Regions from separate parts of the Streptomyces sp. NPDC006655 genome, predicted to be linked through region 1. Evidence: riboswitches for the same ligand, from Rfam matches in the RefSeq annotation. Region 1 holds a riboswitch; each other region holds the start of a gene.

Region 1 (5,776 bases):
ACGGGGCGCCCCCGGCGACACATCTTGTTCGGCGACAGCGGAATCTCCGCCCTGACGTATGTACGTCCTGTACATTTCTTACAGTCTGCTCAGCCGTCGAGACGCCCAGCCGCGAGGAAGTGGTATCGCCATGACCCGACCGTCCGCCCGTTACGTCCTGCCCGAGTTCACCGAACGCACCACCGCCGGGCAACGCACCCTGGACCCGTACTCCAAGCTGCTGGAGGAGCGGATCGTCTTCCTGGGCGCCCCCGTCGACGAGACCTCGGCCAACGACGTGCTGGCGCAGCTCATGTACCTGGAGTACGCGGCTCCGGAGCGGGACATCTCGCTGTACATCAACTCCCCGGGCGGGTCGTTCAGCGCGATGGCCGCGATCTACGACACGCTCCGGTACGTCACCTGCGAGGTGGCGACCGTCTGCCTGGGTCAGGCCGGGGCCTCGGCCGCGGTGCTGCTCGCGGCCGGCACCCCGGGCAAACGCTCGGTGCTGCCCGGCGCCCGCATCGTGCTGCAGCAACCGGCGCTGCCGGAACCGGTGCGGGGGCAGCCGAGTGATCTGCTCATCCAGGCGGCCGAGTGGGAACGGACCCGCGGGATGGTGGAGGAGATGCTCGTCCGGCACACCGGGCGCACCCCCGAGCAGGTCCAGCGGGATCTGGAGCGGGACCTGGTCCTGGACGCGCCGGGGGCGGTGGCGTACGGGCTGGCGGACCGGGTGATGCCCACGCACAGGCCCCCGCTCGGCCGGCCGCACGCGGGGTGAGCCGCCGATGCTGCCACCGGAGCTGCCGCCGCTGCCCGCGCTGACCCGCGCGGAGGGCGAGCTGATCGACCGTTACCTGGACGTGGTCGATCTGCTGGGCCGTATCAACCCGGCGCAGAACGAGGACACCTACCGCGGTCTGCGCGCCGCGCAGGCGCTGGTGCGCGCGGCGTCCGAGCTGCGCGACGCCCTGGCCCTGATGCATCGACGGGGCGAGACGGAGCTGCACGGGGACACGCTGGCACGGGCGTTGCGGGTGCTCGACGGCGAGCGCCGGACCGCTCGCGTCGCACTCCCGCCCGACTGCGTACGGTGACCTCCGCAGGACTCCGGTCCGATGCGTCGACGCCACGCCCGGACCGGAGTTGAAACGACCCAAAGGGGTTACCGCCGTTCGGCGGAGTGTGGCGTGGTTTTACCTGACCGAAAAAGCCGCTCGACTCGCCTGCGCCATGGTGGTCGTGGAGGGCTTCGACGCAGGTCCGGGGCTACGCAGGGGAGTTGACGGATAATCGAACACAGAGCTGTCCACCCGAACGGGTGGGTGGTGAGTAACCCCACAAATCCCCGATTCCGTTGGGATTTTCGGACACGAGTGCGTGAAGATCCCGTCTGACGACAAGCCCCCGCCACCACGGCGGGGCGGTCCGGGCGGACGCCGAGTCCTGCCGCCGCCCGGATGACGTCGACAGCAGTGCATCGGCAGGAGTGGAGGACCCAAGCACGACGGGTCGCCGGCACGGTCACGCCATGACCGGACCGAGCAGCCCTTGGGGTGAAGCCGTGGCAACGCGGCCGGGCAACTTCGCCAGCCCGAATCCGACAGGTCATCCTTCACAGGCGGCTGACGAAGGGTTGCGCATGACTGCGCTCAATCGTGTTCCGTCGCTCATGGCTCGGGCCGGTACGGCCTCGGCGCTGACGATCGCCGCCGTGGGCGGCTCGATCGTGATCCCTGGTGTCGCCTCCGACGCCTCGGCCGCCACGCTGGCGACGAAGGCACTGCAGGTCGCTGCCTCGAAAAAGGGCTCACCCTACCGGTGGGGCGCCACCGGACCGAACAGGTTCGACTGCTCCGGGCTCACGCTGTACTCGTTCAAGAAGGCGGGCAAGACCCTGCCGCGAACGGCGGCCCAGCAGTACAACAAGACCCGTCACATCTCGGCCGGCAGCCGCAAGGCCGGGGACCTGGTCTTCTTCCACTCGGGTTCCAGCGTGTACCACGTCGGCATCTACGCCGGGAAGGGAAAGATCTGGCACGCCCCGAAGACCGGGGACGTGGTGAAGCTCCAGAAGATCTGGACGAAGAGCGTCTGGTACGGCCGGGTCAGCTGACCCCGCCGCGCACCGGCCGGCGGGAGCCCAGGGCTACGGCTCCTGCTGGCCGACCGCGGTGACGGGGTGGGCCGGGACCGTCCAGGGCAGTTCGACGAAGACCGTCTTGCCGCCCTCCCGGGTGGGGCGGACCCGGAGTCTGCCGCCGTACTCGGCGGTGAGCCAGCGGATGATGACCATGCCGCGGCCGTTGTCCTGCTGGACCGCGGCGGGAAGTCTCCTGGGGAAGCGCGGATGACTGTCCGTGACGCCGATGCGCAGGTGCTCGTCACGGTCGAGGACGAGGTCCAGCGTGAAGGTGGGCGACTGCCCGAAGGTGTGCTGCACGGCGTTGGTGGCGAGTTCGGAGACGATGAGGCGGATGGTGTCCGCCGTTTCCGTCTCCGGTGGCAGTCCCCACTCCGCGAGGGTGTCCAGCGCATACGCCCGGGCCGCGGCGACCGAGGCGGGTTCGCTCGGCAGGGTGACGGATGCTTCCAGGTGGTCTGCCATGGCGACGTCGTCCCTTTCCTCGGGACCGGAGTCCGACTTCCTCGGGACCGGGGTCCGGCACGGTGGGGATGGTTCGAGTACGGTCCCGGACTGGTACTTCTCCGCCAGACTGCCATCACGGGGGCGGTCACGGGGAGCGATCCACCAAGATGTGCATATATCTGTCGCTCGAAGCGGTGAACTCTGCGACACCGGACCGTATATGGGCGGCCAGATTGAGTAGGGAGTAGCCCATGCAGAACGGTCCCGCGGTACGCCGCCGGAAACTGGGCACCGAACTGCGCATGCTGCGCACCGGTGCGGGTCTCACGAGCGGCGAGGCCGCCCGCCTGGTGGGCTGGCACCAGTCGAAAGTGAGCCGGATCGAGACCGGCGCCAGCGGTGTGAAACCGGCCGATGTGCGGTTACTCCTCGACGCCTACGGGGTGGCCGAGGGGCAACTGCGCGAGTTGCTCCTGGTATTGGCGGGGTCGGAGGACACCGCGGGGCGACACCACTGGTGGCACGCCTATCGAGGGGTGCTGCCGCCCGCCTACCGGGATTTCATCAGCCTGGAGTCGCAGGCGGGCGCGATGCGCACGCTGGAGACCTCGGTGGTGCCGGGGCTGCTGCAGACCGCCGAGTACGCCCGCGCGGTGACCCGGGCGGCCGCCGACGGGCTCGACGACGAGGCCCTCGACGCGCTGGTGGAGGTACGTCTGGCCAGGCAGGACGTGCTACGGGGCGATCCGCCGCTCAAGCTGAGCGCAGTCCTGGACGAGGCGGTGCTGCGCCGGGAGGTGGGCGGCCCGGGGGTGATGGCCCGCCAGCTGGAGCGGCTGACGGAGGCGGCCCGGTTGCCGCAGGTGCGGCTCCAGGTGCTGCCGTTCGCCGCGGGGGCGCATATCGGCATCACCGGCCCTTTCGTAATCTTCTCATTTCCGCGCACTTCCGATCTGGATGTGGTTGTTCTCGACCAGTTGACGAGTAGCCTCTACCTCGAACGGAAAGAAGACCTCCAGGCCTACGCGGAGGCCTTCAACACCCTTCAGATCCACGCCCTTTCACCCGAGGACTCGTTGGATTACATCGCCGGGATAGGTGACGGCGCGTAAGGAGGCACCATGACTGCACTGCCTCGGAATGTACCTTCAAGTACGGATCTGCCCGGTGTGCGATGGCTGCGCAGCAGCTACAGCACCGGAGCGAACAACTGCGTGGAGACGGCACGGCCGCACTCCGGCCCACCGGCCGGGCTGCTCGCCGTACGCGACTCCAAGCACCCCGCCGGGCCCGCGCTGCTCTTCTCCCCCGAGAGCTGGGCGGGTTTCGTGGCCACGTTCACCGGCTGATCAGCCGGCAACCGATTCCGTATCCGCATGCGCGCAAGGCCCGGCCGTGTCACGCCGACTCATGGTCGTGTCTCGCCGATCACACGTACAGCGCGTTCGATCTCGGCCCCGGAGAGGTCGGCACGGGCGGTCAGCCTGAGCCGTGAGATGCCGTCCGGCACGGAAGGCGGACGGAAACAGCCCACGGCCAGGCCTGCCGACCGGCAGTCGGCCACCCACCGCACGGCCTCCTCCGGGGACGGGGCCCGCACGGAGACCACCGCGGCGTCCGGTCGTACCGCCGACAGGCCCGCGGCGGTCAGCCGTGCGTGCAGTTCGGCGGCCACCTCGCGGGCCCGGGCCGCGCGGGCGGGCTCGCGCCGCAGCAGCCTGAGGGCCGCCAGCGCCGCGCCCGCGGCGGCGGGCGCCAGACCGGTGTCGAAGATGAAGGTCCGCGCCGCGTTCACCAGGTGGTCGATCACCCGGGCGGGCCCCAGCACGGCCCCGCCCTGGCTGCCCAGCGACTTGGACAGGGTCACGGTGACCACCACGTCGTCGGCCCCGGCGAGACGGGCCGCGTACGGCGCGCCCCGCCCGCCGTCCCCGACGACCCCGAGCCCGTGGGCGTCGTCCACGAGCAGTCCGGCGCCGCGCTCCCGGCACGCCTCGGCCAGTGCGGCCAGCGGCGCCGCGTCGCCGTCGACCGAGAACACCGTGTCGGAGACGACCAGCGCGGGCCCCTCGCGCGTGCCGAGCGCCTTGCGCACGGCGTCCGGGTCGGCGTGCCCGACGACCTGCGTGGTCCCCCGCGCCAGCCGGCAGCCGTCGATCAGGGAGGCGTGGTTGAGGGCGTCGGAGACGATCAGGGAGCCGTGCGGGCCGAGCGCCGTGACGGCGGCGAGGTTGGCCGCGTAGCCCGAGGAGAAGACCAGGGCCGCCTCGAACCCGCAGAACCCGGCCAGCTCGCGCTCCAGCTCGGTGTGCAGCTCCGTCGTGCCGGTCACCAGTCGGGAGCCGGTGGAGCCGCCGCCCCACGTCCGGGCGGCCTCGGCCGCGCCCTCGGCGACCTCGGGATGGTGGGCGAGGCCCAGGTAGTCGTTGCTCGCCAGGTCCAGCAGCGGCGAGTCGGCGGGACGGGGGCGCAGGTTCCGTACGAGCCCGGCGCGGCGGCGGAGTTCCGCCTGTTCGTCGATCCAGCCGAACGCCATGGCCCCTCCGGTGCTTTTGTAGGCAATGAACAGACCCTAGCGGGAGCGTCGGCCACCCACTGTGTGGCGATACCCACATGTCGATCTGACAGGGTTGTGCGAACTCTCCTTGGCCCGGAGCAGCCTCGTAGTACAGGATCGGCTCTCATGGACCTGCTGAACACGCTGGTGGACAAGGGGCTTCGGCGCGAGCTGCCGACCCGCGAGGAAGCGCTCGCCGTGCTGGCGACCTCCGACGACGACGTGCTGGACGTGGTGGCCGCGGCGGGCAAGGTGCGCCGGCAGTGGTTCGGCCGGCGCGTGAAACTCAACTACCTGGTCAACCTCAAGTCGGGCCTGTGCCCGGAGGACTGCTCGTACTGCTCGCAGCGCCTCGGCTCCTCGACCGGGATCCTGAAGTACAGCTGGCTCAAACCCGACGAGGCCTCCAGGGCGGCGGCCGCGGGCCTCGCCGGGGGCGCCAAGCGGGTCTGCCTGGTGGCCTCCGGGCGCGGTCCGACCGACCGGGACGTGGACCGGGTCGCCGGCACCATCAAGGCGATCAAGGAGCAGAACGAGGGCGTCGAGGTGTGCGCCTGCCTCGGACTGCTCTCCGACGGTCAGGCGGAGCGGCTGCGCGAGGCGGGCGCGGACGCCTACAACCACAACCTCAACACGTCCGAGGG
Region 2 (5,776 bases), on a different contig from region 1:
CGACGGGCGAGGGCATCGGCTACGAACTCCTGGCCCTGGCCGCCCGCGCCGAGACGGAGGGCGTGGACCCGGAAGCAGCCCTCAGAGCAGCGGCCCGCACGTACCGGGACGCGATCAGGCGGACCGAGGGGCAGGACTGAGGCGTGACCGGCCGGCCCCCTCGGGACACCACCGCCCCGGAACTCTTCACCTGGGAGTTCGCCACCGATCCGTATCCCGCCTACGCCTGGCTCCGCGAGCACGCCCCCGTGCACCGGGCCACCCTGCCCAGCGGGGTGGAGGCCTGGCTGGTCACGCGGTACGGCGACGCCAGGCAGGCGCTCGCCGATCCGCGGCTCAGCAAGAACCCGGCGCATCACGACGAGCCCGCGCACGCCAAGGGCAAGACCGGGATCCCCGGCGAGCGCAAGGCCGAGTTGATGACACACCTGCTGAACATCGACCCGCCGGACCACACCCGGCTGCGGCGGCTGGTCAGCAAGGCGTTCACACCACGTCGGGTGGCCGAGTTCGCGCCCCGGGTGCAGGAGCTGGCGGACGGGCTCATCGACGGCTTCGCGGACCGTGGATCCGCCGACCTCATCCACGAGTTCGCCTTTCCGCTCCCCATCTACGCCATCTGCGATCTGCTCGGCGTCCCCCGCGAGGACCAGGACGACTTCCGGGACTGGGCGGGCATGATGATCCGTCACGGCGGGGGACCCCGCGGCGGTGTCGCGCGGTCCGTGAAGAAGATGCGCGGGTATCTGGCCGAGCTGATCCATCGCAAGCGGGAGGCGCTGCCCGCCGAGCCGGACCCCGCGGAGGACCTGATCTCCGGGCTCATCCGGGCCTCGGACCACGGCGAGCACCTCACCGAGAACGAGGCCGCCGCCATGGCCTTCATCCTGCTGTTCGCAGGTTTCGAGACCACGGTCAACCTCGTGGGCAACGGCACGTACGCCCTGCTCACCCACCCCGAGCAGCGGGCTCGCCTGCAGGACTCCCTGGCCGCGGGAGAGCGTGGCCTCCTGGAGACCGGAGTCGAGGAACTGCTGCGCTTCGACGGGCCGGTGGAGCTGGCCACCTGGCGGTTCGCCACCGAGCCGCTCGTCATCGGCGGGCAGCACATCGGGGCCGGCGACCCGGTCCTCGTCGTACTCGCCGCCGCGGACCGGGACCCGGAGCGGTTCGCCGAACCAGACACGCTCGACCTCTCACGGCGGGACAACCAGCACCTCGGGTACGGCCACGGCATCCACTACTGCCTCGGCGCCCCACTCGCCAGGCTGGAGGGGCAGACCGCGCTCGCCACCCTGTTCACCCGCCTTCCGGACCTGCGACTCGCCGCGGAAGAGCGGGAGTTGCGGTGGCGTGGCGGGCTCATCATGCGCGGGCTGCGGACGCTCCCCGTGGAGTTCACACCTGGTGGGTGAGGGACCCCCACGGACCGAAGGTGACCAGCGCTCAAGTCTGTGATCTTCACGTGATCTGCGCGGCATTAACTTGTGACAAGTGATCGTCTGCCGATACGTTCACCCATCAGCGCGGCGCCCCTGCGGGACCCGTCGCGCAGGTCACCGCTGTCGCTCGAAAGGTTTCCGCATGCTCTCCGGGAACGGTCGTCACCGTCGCCCCCGTCAGGCTCCGGCTCTCCTCGTCGCGGCGGGGGTGACCGGCTCCGCCATCGCCATCCCGCTGCTGGGTGCGGCGAGCGCGAACGCGGCCGACGGCACCACCTGGGACAAGGTGGCCGAGTGCGAGAGCGCCGGCTCCTGGAGCATGGACAGCGGCAACGGCTACTACGGCGGACTGCAGATGTCCCAGGACGACTGGGACAAGTACGGCGGTACGGACTACGCCGCCACGCCCGACCAGGCGAGCCGTTCGCAGCAGATCGCGGTCGCCGAGAAGATACTCGCGGAACAGGGCACCAAGCCCTGGCGGACCTGTGCCCTGCTGGCCGGGCTCTCGTCGGACGACACCTCGGTGAAGGTGGACACGGGCCTCGGCGGATCGGATGGTTCGTCCGGTTCCTCCGGTTCTGTCGACTCGTCCTCCGGGTTGTCGGACTCGTCCTCCGCGAGCGACTCCGGCGACTCGGGCGCGTCGTCCGCGACGAAGGGCTCCGGGGCCGAATCCGCGTCCCCCGCTCCGAGTTCCGGCGCGAGCGACGCTTCCAAGGCGCCCGTTCCCGGCAAGTCCGACGGTGCCGGCAAGGCGGCGGGGTCGACGCCTTCCGCCTCCGCCCCCTCGAAGGCGAGCGAGAACCCGGTGATCCCGGACGCCGGTGACGACTCGGACAATTCATGGCAGACCGGCAGCTCTTGGAGCCTGGTCGACACGGGCGCCGTCAGCGGTGGCGGCAAGCACCGCGGTGACTCGGCGGACGAAACCGTGACAAACGGTCAGAAGGTCGCGTCCGCCGGCCGTCATGCCTCCGCAGACGCCGGCACCTACACCGTCCGCGACGGCGACACCCTCGCCTCCATCGCCGACTCCCTTGGCCTCGACGGCGGGTGGCGCGCGCTCTATGCGGCGAACAAGGCGGACATCGGCACCGACCCGAACGACATCGCCCCCGGTCAGACCCTGAAACTCGACAGCTAAACGGGCCAAAAGCGGCGGGAGTTGACGTCCTGCTTCGGGGCGATTGTCCGTTTTGGTGAAAGTGTGGGATGAGTCTCAGAAGCCCTGATCATCTTTGAAATTCGCCTGATCGTCTGTTTACGGTCAAGGCCGCTCGTCACCACGAGCCCCGGCTGTCGCAACGCCGAGTCCTGCCAGCGGCCGCCCGGGAACAGTCGTCGCGTCAAGCGCCGTAGGCAGGAGCGGGGGACCCAAGGTAAGCGCCGGGTCCGGCAGTTGAGCCCTCAGGGGCCTCACGGCCGAAAGGCCGCCGGAACCGGCTAGGGGTGGAGCCGCGCGTCTCGCGAGAGCGGGCCGTGCGGCCGGGCAACTCAACCGGCCCGAACCCGACAGCTCACCTCGCAGGCGTCGGTGAGGGGATCTTCCATGCTGTTTTCCGGCAAGGGCAAGCACCGTCGTCCGTCCAAGGCCGTCCGCGCCATCGCCGTCGCCGGCGTCACCGGTGCCGCCGTCGCCGCCCCGCTGATGGCAGCCGGCGGAGCCTCCGCCGCCACCGCCTCCGAGTGGGACACCGTCGCCCAGTGCGAGTCCGGCGGCAACTGGTCCATCAACACCGGCAACGGCTACTACGGCGGTCTGCAGTTCTCCGCCTCCACCTGGGCCGCGTACGGCGGCACCGCCTACGCCCCGCAGGCCAACCAGGCCACCAAGGGGCAGCAGATCCAGATCGCCGAGAAGGTCCTCGCCGCCCAGGGCAAGGGCGCCTGGCCGGTCTGCGGCAAGGGCCTGTCCGGCGCCGCCTACACCGGCGGCAGCTCCAGCTCCAGCTCGTCCGGCTCCAGCTCCAGCGGCTCGTCGAGCAGCGGCAGCGCCGGCACGAGCAGCCGTGCGACCGACACCCAGACGGCCTCCCGCTCCGCCGAGCGCCCGGCCGCCAAGAAGACCGTCACCACCCCGACCGGCAAGAAGGTCAAGAAGGGCGACGGCGAGTACAAGGTCGTCAAGGGTGACACCCTCAGCTCGATCGCCGAGAAGCACAAGGTGAAGGGTGGCTGGCAGGCGCTGTTCAAGCTGAACAAGGACATCGTCGACGACGCCGACTTCATCTACCCGGGTCAGCAGCTGCACCTGAAGTAAGGCACCCCCGTCCCCCACGGGCCCCCGCTCCGGCGCGTTTTCCCCCGAACGCGCCGGAGCGGGGTTTCTCTTTGCGGTCGCGCTCCTTGACCCGCTCTTCTCCCGTTCTTCATCGGGACCCCCCTTTGTTCCGCGCATGAACAATGAGTACCGTCAGGGTGTCCACGGGCCGGTCGGTCGACCGGCTGACGGCCCTGGGCCGGTTAGGCTCTAGTCGCAAGGCTGAGCAAGGGCCGACCAGGTCCGCGTGCGCCCCGCACAACCAGCGTCACATCCCAAGAAGGAGATGCTCGTGCCGTCCATCGACGTCGTCGTAGCCCGGGAAATCCTGGACTCCCGAGGCAACCCCACGGTCGAGGTCGAGGTCGGCCTCGACGACGGCAGCACGGGTCGTGCCGCCGTCCCGTCCGGCGCCTCCACCGGCGCCTTCGAGGCCATCGAGCTCCGTGACGGCGACCCCAACCGCTACCTCGGCAAGGGCGTCGAGAAGGCCGTCCTCGCCGTGATCGAGCAGATCGGCCCGGAGCTGGTCGGCTACGACGCCACCGAGCAGCGCCTGATCGACCAGGCGATGTTCGACCTGGACGCCACCGACAACAAGGGCTCGCTCGGCGCCAACGCCATCCTCGGCGTCTCCCTCGCCGTCGCGCACGCCGCCTCCGAGGCGTCCGACCTGCCGCTGTTCCGCTACCTGGGCGGCCCGAACGCGCACCTGCTGCCGGTGCCGATGATGAACATCCTCAACGGCGGCTCGCACGCGGACTCCAACGTGGACATCCAGGAGTTCATGATCGCCCCGATCGGCGCGGAGTCCTTCTCGGAGGCGCTGCGCTGGGGTGCCGAGGTCTACCACACCCTCAAGAAGGTCCTGAAGGCCAAGGGTCTGTCCACCGGCCTCGGCGACGAGGGCGGCTTCGCCCCGAACCTGGAGTCCAACCGCGCCGCGCTGGACCTCATCCTGGAGGCCATCAAGCAGGCCGGTTACGTCCCCGGTGAGCAGATCGCGCTCGCCCTCGACGTCGCCGCGTCCGAGTTCTACAAGGACGGCCGGTACGAGTTCGAGGGCAAGTCCCGCTCGGCCGCCGAGATGACCGAGTACTACGAGGAGCTCGTCGCCGCGTACCCGCTGGTCTCCATCGAGGACCCGCTGTTCGAGGACGACTGGGCCGGCTGGAAGGTCATCACCGACAAGCTCGGCGACAAGGTCCAGCTGGTCGGTGACGACCTGTTCGTCACCAACCCGGAGCGCCTGGCCCGCGGCATCGAGGAGGGCACCGCGAACGCCCTCCTGGTGAAGGTGAACCAGATCGGCTCGCTCACCGAGACCCTGGACGCCGTCGAGCTCGCCCAGCGCAACGGCTTCAAGTGCATGATGTCCCACCGCTCCGGCGAGACCGAGGACGTCACCATCGCCGACCTGGCCGTCGCCACCAACTGCGGCCAGATCAAGACCGGCGCCCCGGCCCGCTCCGAGCGCGTCGCCAAGTACAACCAGCTGCTGCGCATCGAGGAGATCCTCGACGACGCGGCGGTGTACGCCGGCCGCTCCGCGTTCCCCCGTTTCAAGGGCTGAGCCGGTACCGCCTCTCGTGGGTAAGGCTTAGCCAGTCGTACGTACGTCCCCGAACGCGGTCCCGTACCGTGTGCGGGGACGTACGCACGTATCAGGGAGGCGGGGACATGGCCGTGAGGGACCGGGACCGGTTCTCCACCGCGACCAGGCTCAAGCTGCTCGGCGAGCAGACGGCGGCCCGGGTCTACCGCTCCCAGACCAAGCGCCAGGCCCGCCGCTCCCGGCTGACCGGGCGCGCGGCGCTGCTCGCGATCGTGCTGTGCACGATGATCGTGGCGCTCGCCTATCCGATGCGGCAGTACGTCTCGCAGCGCGCCGAGATCGCCGATCAGCAGCGTCAGCAGCGGCAGGCCAGGCAGCGGGTCGAGCAGCTGCGCGACCTGAAGGCGCGGTGGCAGGACGACTCGTACGCCGAGCAGCAGATCCGGCAGCGGCTGCACTACGTGATGCCGGGGGAGACCGGGTACGTCGTGATCGACCCCGGTGCCGCCCGGCAGG
Region 3 (5,776 bases), on a different contig from region 1:
CGAGCAGATGCTCGACGTGCTCGAAGCGCACCCCGACTTCGAGAACACGCAGTCCGACGGCGGTTTCGCGCCACGTCCGCCGTACCGGCCGCTGACCCGTTTCGAGGGTCAGGGGCTGGACAAGGGACATGTGGTGAACGATCTGCTCTTCCGTCGCGTACAGCATCGGGTGCGGCCGAGCGAGCAGCACCGACTGGAGTCACCTCGTTAGGGTCGATGCCGTGGCCGCCTATCCGCCGCAGTACCCGCCGTACCCGCCGTACCCGCCGCTTCCCGCCGACGAAGGGCTGCGGCATCCTCGCTGGTGGCAGCGGCGTTGGGTGCGGTACGGGGCGCTGGGCACGCTGCTGGCCGTCTCCGGGCTCGTCATCCTCGCGCTGGTGCGGGAACAGACGGGGAACGAGGGGTTCCTCGTCGGGCTCGGGCTCGCCGTGCTGCCCGTGCCGCTGCTGGTGGGCGCCTTCCGGTGGCTCGACCGCGTGCAGCCGGGCCCCTGGCGGAACGTGCTGTTCGCCTTCGCCTGGGGTGCCTGCGCGGCCGCGCTGATAGCCATCGTCGCCAACAGCTTCGCGACCCGTTGGATAGCGACGGCGACCGCGGATCCGAGCGGCGCGGACACGCTCGGGGCGACCGTGATAGCGCCGATCGTCGAGGAGTCCGCGAAGGCCGCGGCCGTGCTGCTGGTCTTCCTCTTCCGCAGACGGGACTTCACCGGGGTCGTCGACGGGGTGGTGATAGCCGGGGTCACCGCCACGGGGTTCGCGTTCACCGAGAACATCCTCTACCTCGGTACGGCCTTCGGGACCGACCAGCTGACCGGTGACCGCGGGATCGCCTCCGTCACCGCCGCCACCTTCTTCGTGCGCATCGTCATGTCGCCCTTCGCGCATCCCCTGTTCACCGTCCTCACCGGGATCGGCTTCGGCATCGCCGCGCTCTCCGGGGAACGACAGCGGGCGCGGCGCGTGCTGGTGCCGGTGTCCGGGCTGCTGCTCGCGATGAGCATGCACGCGCTCTGGAACGGGTCCTCGACCTTCGGGCAGTTCGGGTTCTTCGCCGTGTACGGCATGTTCATGGTGCCGCTGTTCGGGCTGCTGACCTGGCTGGCGGTGTGGACGCGGCAGCGGGAGCTGCGGACGGTGCGTGAGGAGCTGCCGGCGTACGTGTACGCGGGGTGGCTGGGGGCGGCCGAGCCGTTCGTCCTCGGGTCGATGCGGGCCCGGCAGATGGCCCGGGAGTACGCCGCGTACCACTTCGGGAAGCCCGCCGGGCGGGCGGTCGCCGAGTACGAGCAGTACGCGACGACACTCGCGCTGCTGCGGCGCCGGGGGCAGCGGGGGCGGGCGGGGGCCGATTTCGTCGTACGGGAACGGGAACTCCTGGCCGAACTGTGGAGCCGCCGGGAACTCGCGCGCCCCGCGCTGGAGTACGCGTCCCGCACGGCGGCCACCGGCTACGCCTACCCGGTCACACCGCTCCCCGGGGCCCCCGCGTGGTACGGCACGACGGTGTCGTCCACGATCTACAACCCGTACCGGTCGTAGGCGCCCGGGAGGTGGGGAGCTGCCGGGGGGCGGAGAGCAGCCGGGTCACCGCCCCGCCTCCGCCGCCCCGGCCCCCTCCGTCGCCGTCGCCGTCGCCGTCAGGCCGAAGCCCGCGTCAGCTTCTGCAGTTCCTCCTCCGTCAGGGTCAGGTCCGCCACCGCCAGGAGAGCCGGGAGCTGTTCCACCGTGCGGGCCGAGGCGATGGGGGCCGTGACGGTGGGCTGGGCCGCCAGCCAGGCGAGGGCGACCGTCGGGACGGGCGCCGCGTGGGCCTCGGCGATCTCGTCCAGGGCCACCAGGACCCGCTGGCCGCGCTCGGACTCCAGGTACTGGGCGGCGCGGCCCGCCCGGGCGCTGTCGACCGTCGTGCCGGGGCGGTACTTGCCGGTGAGGAAACCGGACGCGAGGGCGAAGTACGGGACCGCGGCGAGGCCGGTGCGGGAGGCCAGGTCCTGGAGGGGGCCCTCGTAGGTGTCGCGGGAGACCAGGTTGTAGTGCGGCTGGAGGGCGACGTACCGGGCCAGGCCCTCGCGGTCGGAGAAGTCCAGGGACTCCTGGAGCCGCTCGGCGCTGATGTTGGACGCGGCGATGTGCCGGACCTTGCCGGCCCGCACCAGTTCGTCCAGCGCCCCGATGATCTCCTCGACCGGCACCTCGGGCCTGTCGAAGTGGGTGTAGTAGAGGTCGATGTGGTCGGTGTCGAGGCGGCGCAGGGACGCGTCGGCGGCGGCCTTGATGTTGGCGGCCGACAGACCCTCGTACTCGGGGTGCTGGCTGACCTTCGTCGCGACGACCACGTCGTCGCGGTTGCCGCGTGCCTTGAGCCACTTGCCGATGATCGTCTCGGACTCGCCGCCCTGGTTGCCCTCGATCCAGGCGCTGTAGGAGTCGGCGGTGTCGACGAAGTTGCCGCCCGCGGCCGTGTACGCGTCGAGGACGGCGAAGGAGGTGACCTCGTCGGCGGTCCAGCCGAAGACGTTGCCGCCGAGGGCGAGCGGGAAGACCTCCAGGTCGGAGGCGCCGAGCTTACGGAGGACCGGGGATGCGGAAGAAGCAGTCATGCTTCATTCCAACGCGGCGCGGCAGGCGGGCCATCCCACGCAATACGAAGTTCTCGTAAAAGCGGAAGGCCCGCCGGGGCCGGTGGGGTGCGTCAGGGGTTGAGGCCCTTGCCGCGCAGCCAGGTCATCGGGTCGATACCGGTGGGCTGGCCACCGGGGTGGACCTCGAGGTGGAGGTGCGGGCCGGTGACGTTGCCGGTGGCGCCCACGCGGCCGATGACGTCGCCGGTGGCGACCTTCTGGCCGACCTTGACGCCGATCGACGACTGGTGGCAGAACCAGAGTTCGGTGCCGTCGTCCAGGGTGAGGATCGTGCGGTAGCCGTAGGAGCCGGCCCAGCCCGCCTCGGTGATCGTGCCGCCGTGGACCGCCTTGATCAGCGTGCCGGTAGGGGCGGCGAAGTCGAGGCCGGTGTGGTACCCGGAGGACCACATGGAGCCGGCCTGGCCGAAGGTGCCGGTGATCGTGTACGACACGACGGGCAGCGTGTACTGCTTGGCCAGCGCCGCGATCCGGGCCTGCTCGGCCTTCTGCTTGGCGGCGGCAACCGCCTTCTCCTTGGCGGCGCCGGCCTTGGCGGCCGCGGCCTGTTCCGCCTTGGCCTCCGCGGCGGCGACCGCCGTGTCGGCGGCGGCCACGGCCTTGGCGCTCGCCTTGGTGTCCAGCTGGTTCTGCTGCCGCTCGGCCTGGGCGATGATGCGGCTGCGCAGCGCCTCGCCGGCGTCGGAGGAGGAGTCCCCGTCCGTGGCGGTCGTCGTGGTGACGCTGCTCAGCGCCGTCTGCGTGGCGTGGTGGCCGCCCCCGTCGCCCAGCAGGGAGGCGACGGAGGGCAGGTCCGGCAGGGAGATGGAGACCGGCGGGTGGCCGGTGTTGGCGCTGGCCATGCCGCCCGCGCCGACGGCGGCGATGACGCCGACGCCGAGGACCGTGGAGCTGCGGGCGAGTCCGCCGCCGCGCTGCTTGGCGATCCGGTGCCGGCCGCGCTCGGGGGCGAGGGACTCCTCGGTGGGGTTCCACTCCTCCCAGGGGCCCTCGTCGGTGCGGTAGGTGCCGTAACCGAAGGTGTCGGGCTGCCGCTGGCTGGGCACGAACGGGGCTGTCGGAGCAGGCCGGTTGGACGCCACGCGGGCGCACTCCTTTCCTTCCGCCGCCTACCGGGTTAGCTGACGGGTTCGGAGCGGGAAGGTCTCCTACGCGCGTATACCGGCCGATTCGTACTCGGCGGCAGCCGTGCGATTCACCCCAAGGTGGTGGTTCCCCGGTTCCCTTGACGGGATTCGGCGCGTGCGCACGGAGCCATCTCGGGTGACGGCTGGGACGACCGCGCTGCGTTATCGAACGTTAATAGACCCGGCGGTAAGATTCCAAGCCATTCGCCTTGATCATTAAGCTTCCGCAGGATGGACTTACCTGCCACGACCGGCCAAAAACGGTCGAGTTGACCACGCTTTCAAGAAACTCGCGCCCGGACACGCCTCAGGGCCGGAATCCGTGATCTGGATTCCGGCCCTGAGGTTCAGTAGCGGGGACAGGATTTGAACCTGCGACCTCTGGGTTATGAGCCCAGCGAGCTACCGAGCTGCTCCACCCCGCGTCGGTGACACCAGCATACGTCATCCGAGGAGTGCGAGTCACACGGGTTACGAGCACCCCGCGCGCAGGCCCTAGGCGAGGGGTGTTCCCAGGTGCGCGTTCGGCGCCTTGGCCATGGCCTCGTACTCGGCCAGGACCACCACCGACACCCCCTGCTCCCGCAGCATCCCCGTCCCGTCCGCCGCCCGCACGAACGTGTCCGGTTCACGCCAGGCCGTGACCACCCGGCGCACCCCCGCGCCGAGAATCAGCTCCGCGCAGGGGTGGGGACGGGAGGCGCGGTGGGTGCAGGGCTCCAGGCTGGTGTAGACGGTGGCCGTGACCAGCCGGGGGTCGGCCGGGGGGATCTTGGCGAGGGCCGCCTCCTCCGCGTGGGCCACCGGGTCGCCCGCCTCCCGGGAGTGGCCGCGGGCCAGCTCCGTGCCGTCGGCGGCGACCACCACCGCGCCGACGCTGAACGCCGTCTGCGAGGGCGGGCACTGGGCCGCCAGCTCGCACGCGAGCCGCAGCCAGTGGCGGTCGGCGGCGGACACCGAGCCGCCCACGCCGGGGGCGGTGGGCTCGTAGCGCATCAGGACGACGTCCTCGATACGGCGGGTCTCCAGCAGGCGCAGCCGCCCGGCCTGGTAGCCGCCGGGGCCGAACAGGCGGGGCGCCTTCGGCTCGCCCACGAAGACCGGGGCGAGGACCAGCTGGAGCTCGTCGGCCAGGCCCTGCTGGAGCAGCTGGGTGTGGACGGTGCCGCCGCCCTCCACCATCAGGCGGTCCACACCGCGGACGTCGTGGAGGTGGGTCAGCAGCGCGGGCCAGTCGAGCACGGGGCCCAGCGGGACGATGTCGGCGGCGATGCCCAGGGCGGCCGCCCGCTCCGCGCCCGAGTCGGTCGTGCAGACGAGCTTGTCGCCGCCCGTGTGCCAGAACTTCGCGTCCGGGTCGAGGTCGCCGGTCGCGGTGACGGTGACCTTGAGGGGGTACTCGGGCCGGCCGGCGGCGATCCGGGCGGCGCGGCGGGCCTCGGAGTACACCAGGAGCCGCGGGTTGTCCGCGCGGATCGTGCCGGCGCCGATCAGGATGGCGTCGGAGCCGGCCCGCACCTCGTCGACCCGGTCGAAGTCGGCCGGCGAGGAGAGCAGCAGCCGTTCGGGGCCGGTGTCGTCGAGGTAGCCGTCCAGGGAGACGGCGGCGGACAGCAGGACGTGGGGGTACGGCATCGGACGCGCTCACTCTCGGCGGCGGGCGGGACCACTCCCGGCGGTCGGCGGGGTGTGAACCGGGCGCTTGGTTAAAGTTTGAAACAAACCTACACTGGTCCCATGACGACTCGCTGGCTCACGTCGAAGGAGCAGCGCGCCTGGCGCGCGTTCATGGCGGCGACCAACCTCCTGGAGGACGCGATCGACCGCCAGCTCCAGCAGGACGCCGGCATGCCGCACCTCTACTACGGCATTCTGGCCAACCTCTCCGAGGAACCGGAGCGCAAGCTGCGGATGACCGATCTCGCCGCCAGGTCCAAGATCACCCGCAGCCGGCTGACCTACGCCGTGACCCGGCTGGAGAAGGACGGGCTGATCCGGCGCG
Region 4 (5,776 bases), on a different contig from region 1:
CCGCCAGCTCGGCGTCCCCCACCGGTCCCTCCCCGATCGCCGGTATCGCCGTCACGACCACCGCGTCGCAGGACTCGTCCGCCAGCGCCCGGGCCAGCGCCCGGTGGAAGTCGGCCGCGGTCGCCCCGGTCGTCAGGTCCAGCGGCCCGGCCGGGCGCAGCCCTTCCGCGAGGCACCGGTCGTACGTCAGCAGCCCCAGCGATTCGGAGTTCCCGAGGATGGCGACCCGCGGTCCGGACGGCAACGGCTGCCGTGCGAGCAGCAGCCCCGCGTCGACCAGTTCGGTGATGGTGTCGACGCGGATCACCCCGGCCTGCCGCAGCAGCGCGGAGACCGTGGCGTGCGGCAGCCGCGTCGCCCGTACCGCGTGCCCCTGCGGCGCCGATCCCGCGCTCTGCACCACGACCAGCGGCTTGGCGGCCGCCGTGCGCCGTGCGAGCCGGGTGAACTTGCGGGGGTTGCCGATCGACTCCAGGTACATGAGGACGACGTCGGTCTCGGGGTCGTCGTACCAGTACTGGAGCACGTCGTTGCCGGAGACGTCCGCGCGGTTGCCCGCCGAGACGAAGGTGGACACGCCCGTGGTCCCGGTGACTCCCCCGCCCCGCCGGTGCAGCCGGGACAGCAGGGCGATGCCGATGGCGCCGGACTGGGCGAACAGCCCGATGCGGCCGGGGCGCGGCATCTCGGGTGCGAGGGATGCGTTCAGCCGGACGTCGTCCGCCGTGTTGATGACCCCGAAGGCGTTGGGCCCGACGATCCGCATGCCGTACGTGCGCGCGCGGCGGACCAGGTCGCGCTGGCGTTCGCGGCCGTCGGGCCCGCTCTCCGCATAGCCGGCGGCGAGGACGACGAGGCCCTGGACGCCGTGCTCCCCGCACGCGGTGACGACGTCGGGGACGTGGTCGGCGGGTACGGCGACCACCGCCAGGTCCACCGGTTCTCCGATGTCCCGTACGGAGCGGTGCGCGGGCACCCCGTCGACCTCCTTGAGGTCCTCGGGGAAGGCCCTGTTCACGGCGTGCAGACGGCCGGTGAACCCGGCGTCCCTGAGGTTGCCGAGAACGCTGCGGCCCACCCCGCCGGGCGCGCGGCCGACGCCGATCACGGCCACGGCGCCGGGCGCCAGCAGCCGTCGTACCGAACGGGCCTCGGCACGCTGCTCGCGGGCCTGCTGGACCGCGACCGAGCGGTCCGTGGGCTCCAGGCCGAACTCCAGGCGGACGACGCCGTCCTCGAAGCTGCGCTTCTGGGTGTAGCCGGCGTCCGTGAACACCTTGATCATCCTGCTGTTGGCGGGCAGCACCTCGGCGGCGAACCGGCGGATCCCGCGCTCGCGCGCGACGGCGGCGATGTGCTCCAGGAGCGCGGAGGCGACCCCGCGGCCCTGATGGGCGTCCTGGACGAGGAAGGCGACCTCGGCCTCGTCGGCGGGGGCGGAGGCGGGCGTGCCGTCGGCGCCAATGCGGTCATAGCGTACGGTTGCGATGAACTCGCCGCCGATGGTGGCCGCGAGTCCCACCCTGTCCACAAAGTCGTGGTGAGTGAAGCGGTGGACGTCCTTGGCGGAGAGTCTGGGGTAGGGCGCGAAGAAGCGGTAGTACTTCGACTCGTCCGAGACCTGCTCGTAGAAGCTGACCAGGCGGTCGGCGTCATCAACGGTGATGGGCCGGATGCGCGCGGTACCACCGTCGCGCAGCACCACGTCCGCCTCCCAGTGGGCGGGGTACTCGTGCCGGTCCTGCCGGTCCGCCGGGGTCTGCATGGGCCCCAGAGTACGGCTCGCGTCCGACAACGGCGCGAGGCAGTCTGTGGAGGACGGAAGCCGGACCGAGGCCGCGGTCCGGCGACACACCCGAAGGGACTCAGGTCCGCTCCGGGGATGCTTCACGATATGGAAAACTGGTCTAGACAACCCTGAACACCGAAGGGCAGCATCACATGGCTGAGCGCCGCGTCAACGTCGGCTGGGCCGAGGGCCTCCACGCCCGCCCCGCTTCCATCTTCGTCCGAGCCGCCACGGCCACAGGCGTCCCGGTCACGATCGCCAAGGCCGGGGGCAACCCCGTCAACGCGGCCTCCATGCTGGCGGTCCTGGGACTGGGCGCCCAGGGCGGCGAGGAGATCGTCCTCGCCTCCGACGCCGAGGGCGCGGACGCCGCCCTCGACCGCCTGGCGAAGCTGGTCGCCGAGGGCCTCGAGGAACTCCCCGAGACCGTCTGAGCACCGCAGCGCCCGCACGACCGGGGCCGCGCCACCCCTCCGGGGGCCGGCGCGGCCCCGCCCTTTTTCGCGCACGAAAGACACGCAGCCGGAATCAGCGGCACGCTTGAACAAGTGCGCGCCGCAATACGGGCGCGCTCGGCAGCGGCACCGGTAAACGTAAATAAGGGCACGCCTCGGAACGGGCACGCCTGGATAAAGGGCACAGCTGGATACGGGCACCGAAAAAACGGCCCCCGCGAATAGCACCTCTTTGTATACGGCGCCCGTGTTAATGCCGCACGCCCGACATGTTTACGGGATGTTGCGAAGTCCTCACAGGGTTCGCCCGTTCGGCGGCGCCGGGAAACCGGAGCCGGTGGAAGGCCGTGGAGCGCTCGGTGTGCAGCGCCGTCACCGCCCGGGCGCGCTCCCCGTCCCCGCGCGCCACCGCGTCCACGATCGCGCCGTGCTCCGCCCAGGACTCCACCGGGCTGACGGGCGCCTCCACCGTGTACATCCAGGCGATCTTGTGCCGCAACTGGGTGAGCGTCGCCGTCAGGGCGTGGCTGGCGGAGGCCTGGGCGAGCGTCTCGTGGAACCAGCCGCCCAGCGAGCGCAGGTCGTCGCTGTTGCCGGTCCTGGCCCGCTCCTGCCCCAGCCTGACCAGCCCGCGCAGCACCTTCAGGTGGGCCTCGGTGCGGCGCTGGGCGGCCCGCAGGGCGCCGAGCGGCTCCAGGAGCAGGCGCATCTCCAGCAGGTCGGCGGCCTCCTGCTCGGTCGGTTCGGCCACGCAAGCGCCCGCGTGCCGGCGGGTCACGACGAAGCCCTCGGCCTCCAGGGTGCGCAGCGCCTCGCGGACCGGGACGCGCGAGACGCCGTAGCGGCGGGCCAGGAGTTCCTCGGTGAGCCGGCTGCCGCGCTCGTGGACACCCGCGACGATGTCGTCCCGGATCGCCGTGCATACCGAGTGCGCCGGAATGCGCATGTCCGACCTCCGCCTTAATCCCCGTGAAACGCCGCCGAGTGACGCCGGTTCCGTGACTCTATTGCAATGCGCGGGAATTTCCGACGGGGGGCCGGAATCCATGAGTATTTTTTGGACAGCGGGGGCGCGAAAACGGCGAAAGCCCCGGCCGGCTGCCGGGGCTTCGCAGGATGTCACCGAAAAGGACGGACGTCAGACGTTCACACCGTGCTTGCGGAGGTAGGCGACCGGGTCGACGTCGGAGCCGTACTCCGCGGTCGTACGGGCCTCGAAGTGGAGGTGGGGGCCGGTGGTGTTGCCGGTGGACCCGGAGAGGCCGATCTGCTGGCCCGGGGTCACCTGCTGCCCCACCGAGACACCGATGGACGACAGGTGGCCGTACTGGGTGTACATGCCGTCGGCCATCTTGATGACGATCTGGTTGCCGTACGCCCCGCCCCAGCCGGTGGAGACGACCGTGCCGGTGCCCACCGCGTGCACGACCGTGCCGGCGGCGGCGTGGAAGTCGATGCCGGTGTGGGAGCCGGAGGACCACAGGGAGCCGCCGGTCTTGTAGCCGGTGGAGACGTACGAGTCGCTGATCGGCGCGACGAAGGCGTTGAGGCGCTTGCGCTCGGCCTCCCGCGCGGCCCGTGCCTTGGCCTCGCGCTCCTTCTCGGCCCGCGCCGCGGCCTTCTCGCGCGCGGCCTGTTCGGCCGCCTTGCGCTCGGCCACCGCCTGCTGCGCGGCAGCCTGGGCGTCGACGTGCTCGGCGACCGAGTCGCTGACCGTGATGACCGGGGTGAGACCGGTCTGCTCGACGCTGTTCTCGGCGGCGAGCGCCGGGGCGGCGGAGACGGTGCCGATGACGCCGGTGGTGGTGAGGGCCGCGATGCCGGCGGCCTGCGCGGTGGTGCGCTTCACCCGGCCGGGACGACGGTGCTTCCCGGAGGCGCACATGAACGCCATGTAGAGGCTGGTCCTTTCCTTCCCTCTCGCCTACCGGGTTAGCTGACGGGTTCGGAGCAGGAAGGTCTCCTACGGACCCCCTCGCGACACGCGCGGGCGCCCGATTCACCCCAGGGACTGCGTGGGTCCCCGGCTCCCCTGGCTCGCGCCGTACGGGGACTCGGCGATGGCTGTCCGGTGCCGCGGGTGCGGCGCGGTGCCTGACGGACAGCCCGAAGGAACCTACGGCGGCGTTCTTTCAAGACTCAAACCGATCGCGGCTTTTGTAGCGCATCCCACAGGGCAGACAGGCAACCTCCGCCCCAATTCGGACATACGAGAGCCCTGGTGGCCGACGGCCGCCAGGGCTCCGCACGCGTGCGTGGAGCTACTCCGCCGCGACGACGGTCACTTCGCCGATGCCGAGGGCCTCGACGGGTTCCCTGATCTGCGCCGCGTCGCCGACGAGGACCGTCACCAGGCGGTCCACCGGGAAGGCGTTCACGACCGCCGCGGTGGCCTCCACGGTGCCGGTGGCGGCCAGTTGCCGGTAGAGCGTGGCCTGGAAGTCGTCGGGCAGGTGCTGCTCGACCTGGTCGGCGAGGGTGCCTGCGACGGCCGCCGCCGTCTCGTACTTGAGCGGCGCCACACCGACGAGGTTCTGCACGGCGACGTCGCGCTCGGCGTCGGTGAGGCCCTCGGCGGCGAGGGTGCGCAGCACCGTCCACAGGTCGTCGAGGGCGGGCCCGGTGTTCGGGGTGTCCACGGAACCGCTGATGGCCAGCAGGGAGGCACCGGTGCCGTCGGGGGCGGAGCGCAGCACCTGCCCGAAGGAGCGGACGCCGTACGTGTAGCCCTTCTCCTCGCGCAGCACGCGGTCCAGGCGCGAGGTGAGGGTGCCGCCCAGGCAGTAGGTGCCGAGCACCTGGGCGGGCCAGACCCGGTCGTGCCGGTCCGGGCCGACGCGGCCGATGAGCAGCTGGGTCTGGACGGCACCGGGGCGGTCCACGACGACGACCCGTCCGGTGTCGTCGGCGGTCACCGGCGGCACCGGCCGGGGCTCGGCGGTGGAGCCGGTCCAGGCGCCCAGGGTGTCGCCGAGCAGCGCGTCCAGGTCGATGCCGGTCAGGTCGCCGACGACGACCGCGGTGGCGGTGACGGGGCGTACGTGGCGGTCGTAGAACGCTCGTACGGCGGCGGCGTCGATCTTCTCGACGGTGTCCTCGGTGCCCTGGCGCGGGCGGGACATCCGCGCGGTCGCCGGAAACAGCTCCTTGTAGAGCTGCTTGGCGGCCCGGCGGCTGGGGTTGGCCAGCTCGTGCGGGATCTCGTCGAGACGGTTGCGGACCAGCCGCTCGACCTCGCTGTCGGCGAAGGCGGGCGCCCTGAGGGCGTCGGAGAGCAGTCCGAGGCCCTTGGCGAGACGGGAGGCCGGGACCTCCAGGCTGATGCGGACGCCGGGGTGGTCGGCGTGCGCGTCGAGGGTCGCCCCGGCCCGCTCCAGCTCGGCGGCGTAGTCCTCGGCGGAATGCCGGTCGGTGCCCTCGGAGAAGGCCCGCGCCATGATCGTGGCGACACCGTCCAGGCCGGCCGGTTCGGCGTCCAGAGGCGCGTCCAGGAGCACCTCCACGGCGACGACCTGCTGGCCGGGGCGGTGGC

What was found. Region 1 has a riboswitch for cyclic di-AMP ahead of AB0958_RS33690 (C40 family peptidase). Riboswitches for the same ligand answer to the same signal wherever they lie in the genome.
Positions count from the first base shown of each region.
Region 2: another riboswitch for cyclic di-AMP. It lies ahead of AB0958_RS10790 (transglycosylase family protein); the one in region 1 lies ahead of AB0958_RS33690 (C40 family peptidase).
Region 3: another riboswitch for cyclic di-AMP. It lies ahead of AB0958_RS09580 (M23 family metallopeptidase); the one in region 1 lies ahead of AB0958_RS33690 (C40 family peptidase).
Region 4: another riboswitch for cyclic di-AMP. It lies ahead of AB0958_RS17715 (M23 family metallopeptidase); the one in region 1 lies ahead of AB0958_RS33690 (C40 family peptidase).

Region 1 covers NZ_JBEYJU010000081.1:19,225-25,000, forward strand. The annotation lists gene AB0958_RS33680 (ATP-dependent Clp protease proteolytic subunit) at 131-766, shown strand; gene AB0958_RS33685 (hypothetical protein) at 774-1,082, shown strand; cyclic di-AMP (ydaO/yuaA leader) riboswitch at 1,440-1,624, shown strand; gene AB0958_RS33690 (C40 family peptidase) at 1,628-2,101, shown strand; gene AB0958_RS33695 (ATP-binding protein) at 2,135-2,593, opposite strand; gene AB0958_RS33700 (helix-turn-helix transcriptional regulator) at 2,827-3,687, shown strand; gene AB0958_RS33705 (DUF397 domain-containing protein) at 3,697-3,924, shown strand; gene AB0958_RS33710 (8-amino-7-oxononanoate synthase) at 3,984-5,111, opposite strand; gene bioB (biotin synthase BioB) at 5,259-5,776, shown strand, end outside.
Region 2 covers NZ_JBEYJU010000013.1:114,226-120,001, forward strand. The annotation lists gene AB0958_RS10775 (nucleoside triphosphate pyrophosphohydrolase) at 1-140, shown strand, start outside; gene AB0958_RS10780 (cytochrome P450) at 144-1,415, shown strand; gene AB0958_RS10785 (transglycosylase family protein) at 1,585-2,589, shown strand; cyclic di-AMP (ydaO/yuaA leader) riboswitch at 2,787-2,991, shown strand; gene AB0958_RS10790 (transglycosylase family protein) at 2,995-3,705, shown strand; gene eno (phosphopyruvate hydratase) at 3,992-5,278, shown strand; gene AB0958_RS10800 (septum formation initiator family protein) at 5,386-5,776, shown strand, end outside.
Region 3 covers NZ_JBEYJU010000012.1:18,937-24,712, forward strand. The annotation lists gene trmB (tRNA (guanosine(46)-N7)-methyltransferase TrmB) at 1-211, shown strand, start outside; gene AB0958_RS09570 (PrsW family intramembrane metalloprotease) at 288-1,544, shown strand; gene AB0958_RS09575 (aldo/keto reductase) at 1,643-2,605, opposite strand; gene AB0958_RS09580 (M23 family metallopeptidase) at 2,698-3,729, opposite strand; cyclic di-AMP (ydaO/yuaA leader) riboswitch at 3,737-3,898, opposite strand; tRNA gene AB0958_RS09585 (tRNA-Met) at 4,126-4,199, opposite strand; gene AB0958_RS09590 (dihydrofolate reductase family protein) at 4,270-5,409, opposite strand; gene AB0958_RS09595 (MarR family transcriptional regulator) at 5,512-5,776, shown strand, end outside.
Region 4 covers NZ_JBEYJU010000027.1:4,328-10,103, reverse strand. The annotation lists gene AB0958_RS17730 (GNAT family N-acetyltransferase) at 1-1,765, opposite strand, end outside; gene AB0958_RS17725 (HPr family phosphocarrier protein) at 1,942-2,223, shown strand; gene AB0958_RS17720 (GntR family transcriptional regulator) at 2,495-3,190, opposite strand; gene AB0958_RS17715 (M23 family metallopeptidase) at 3,383-4,138, opposite strand; cyclic di-AMP (ydaO/yuaA leader) riboswitch at 4,151-4,314, opposite strand; gene AB0958_RS17710 (pitrilysin family protein) at 4,506-5,776, opposite strand, start outside.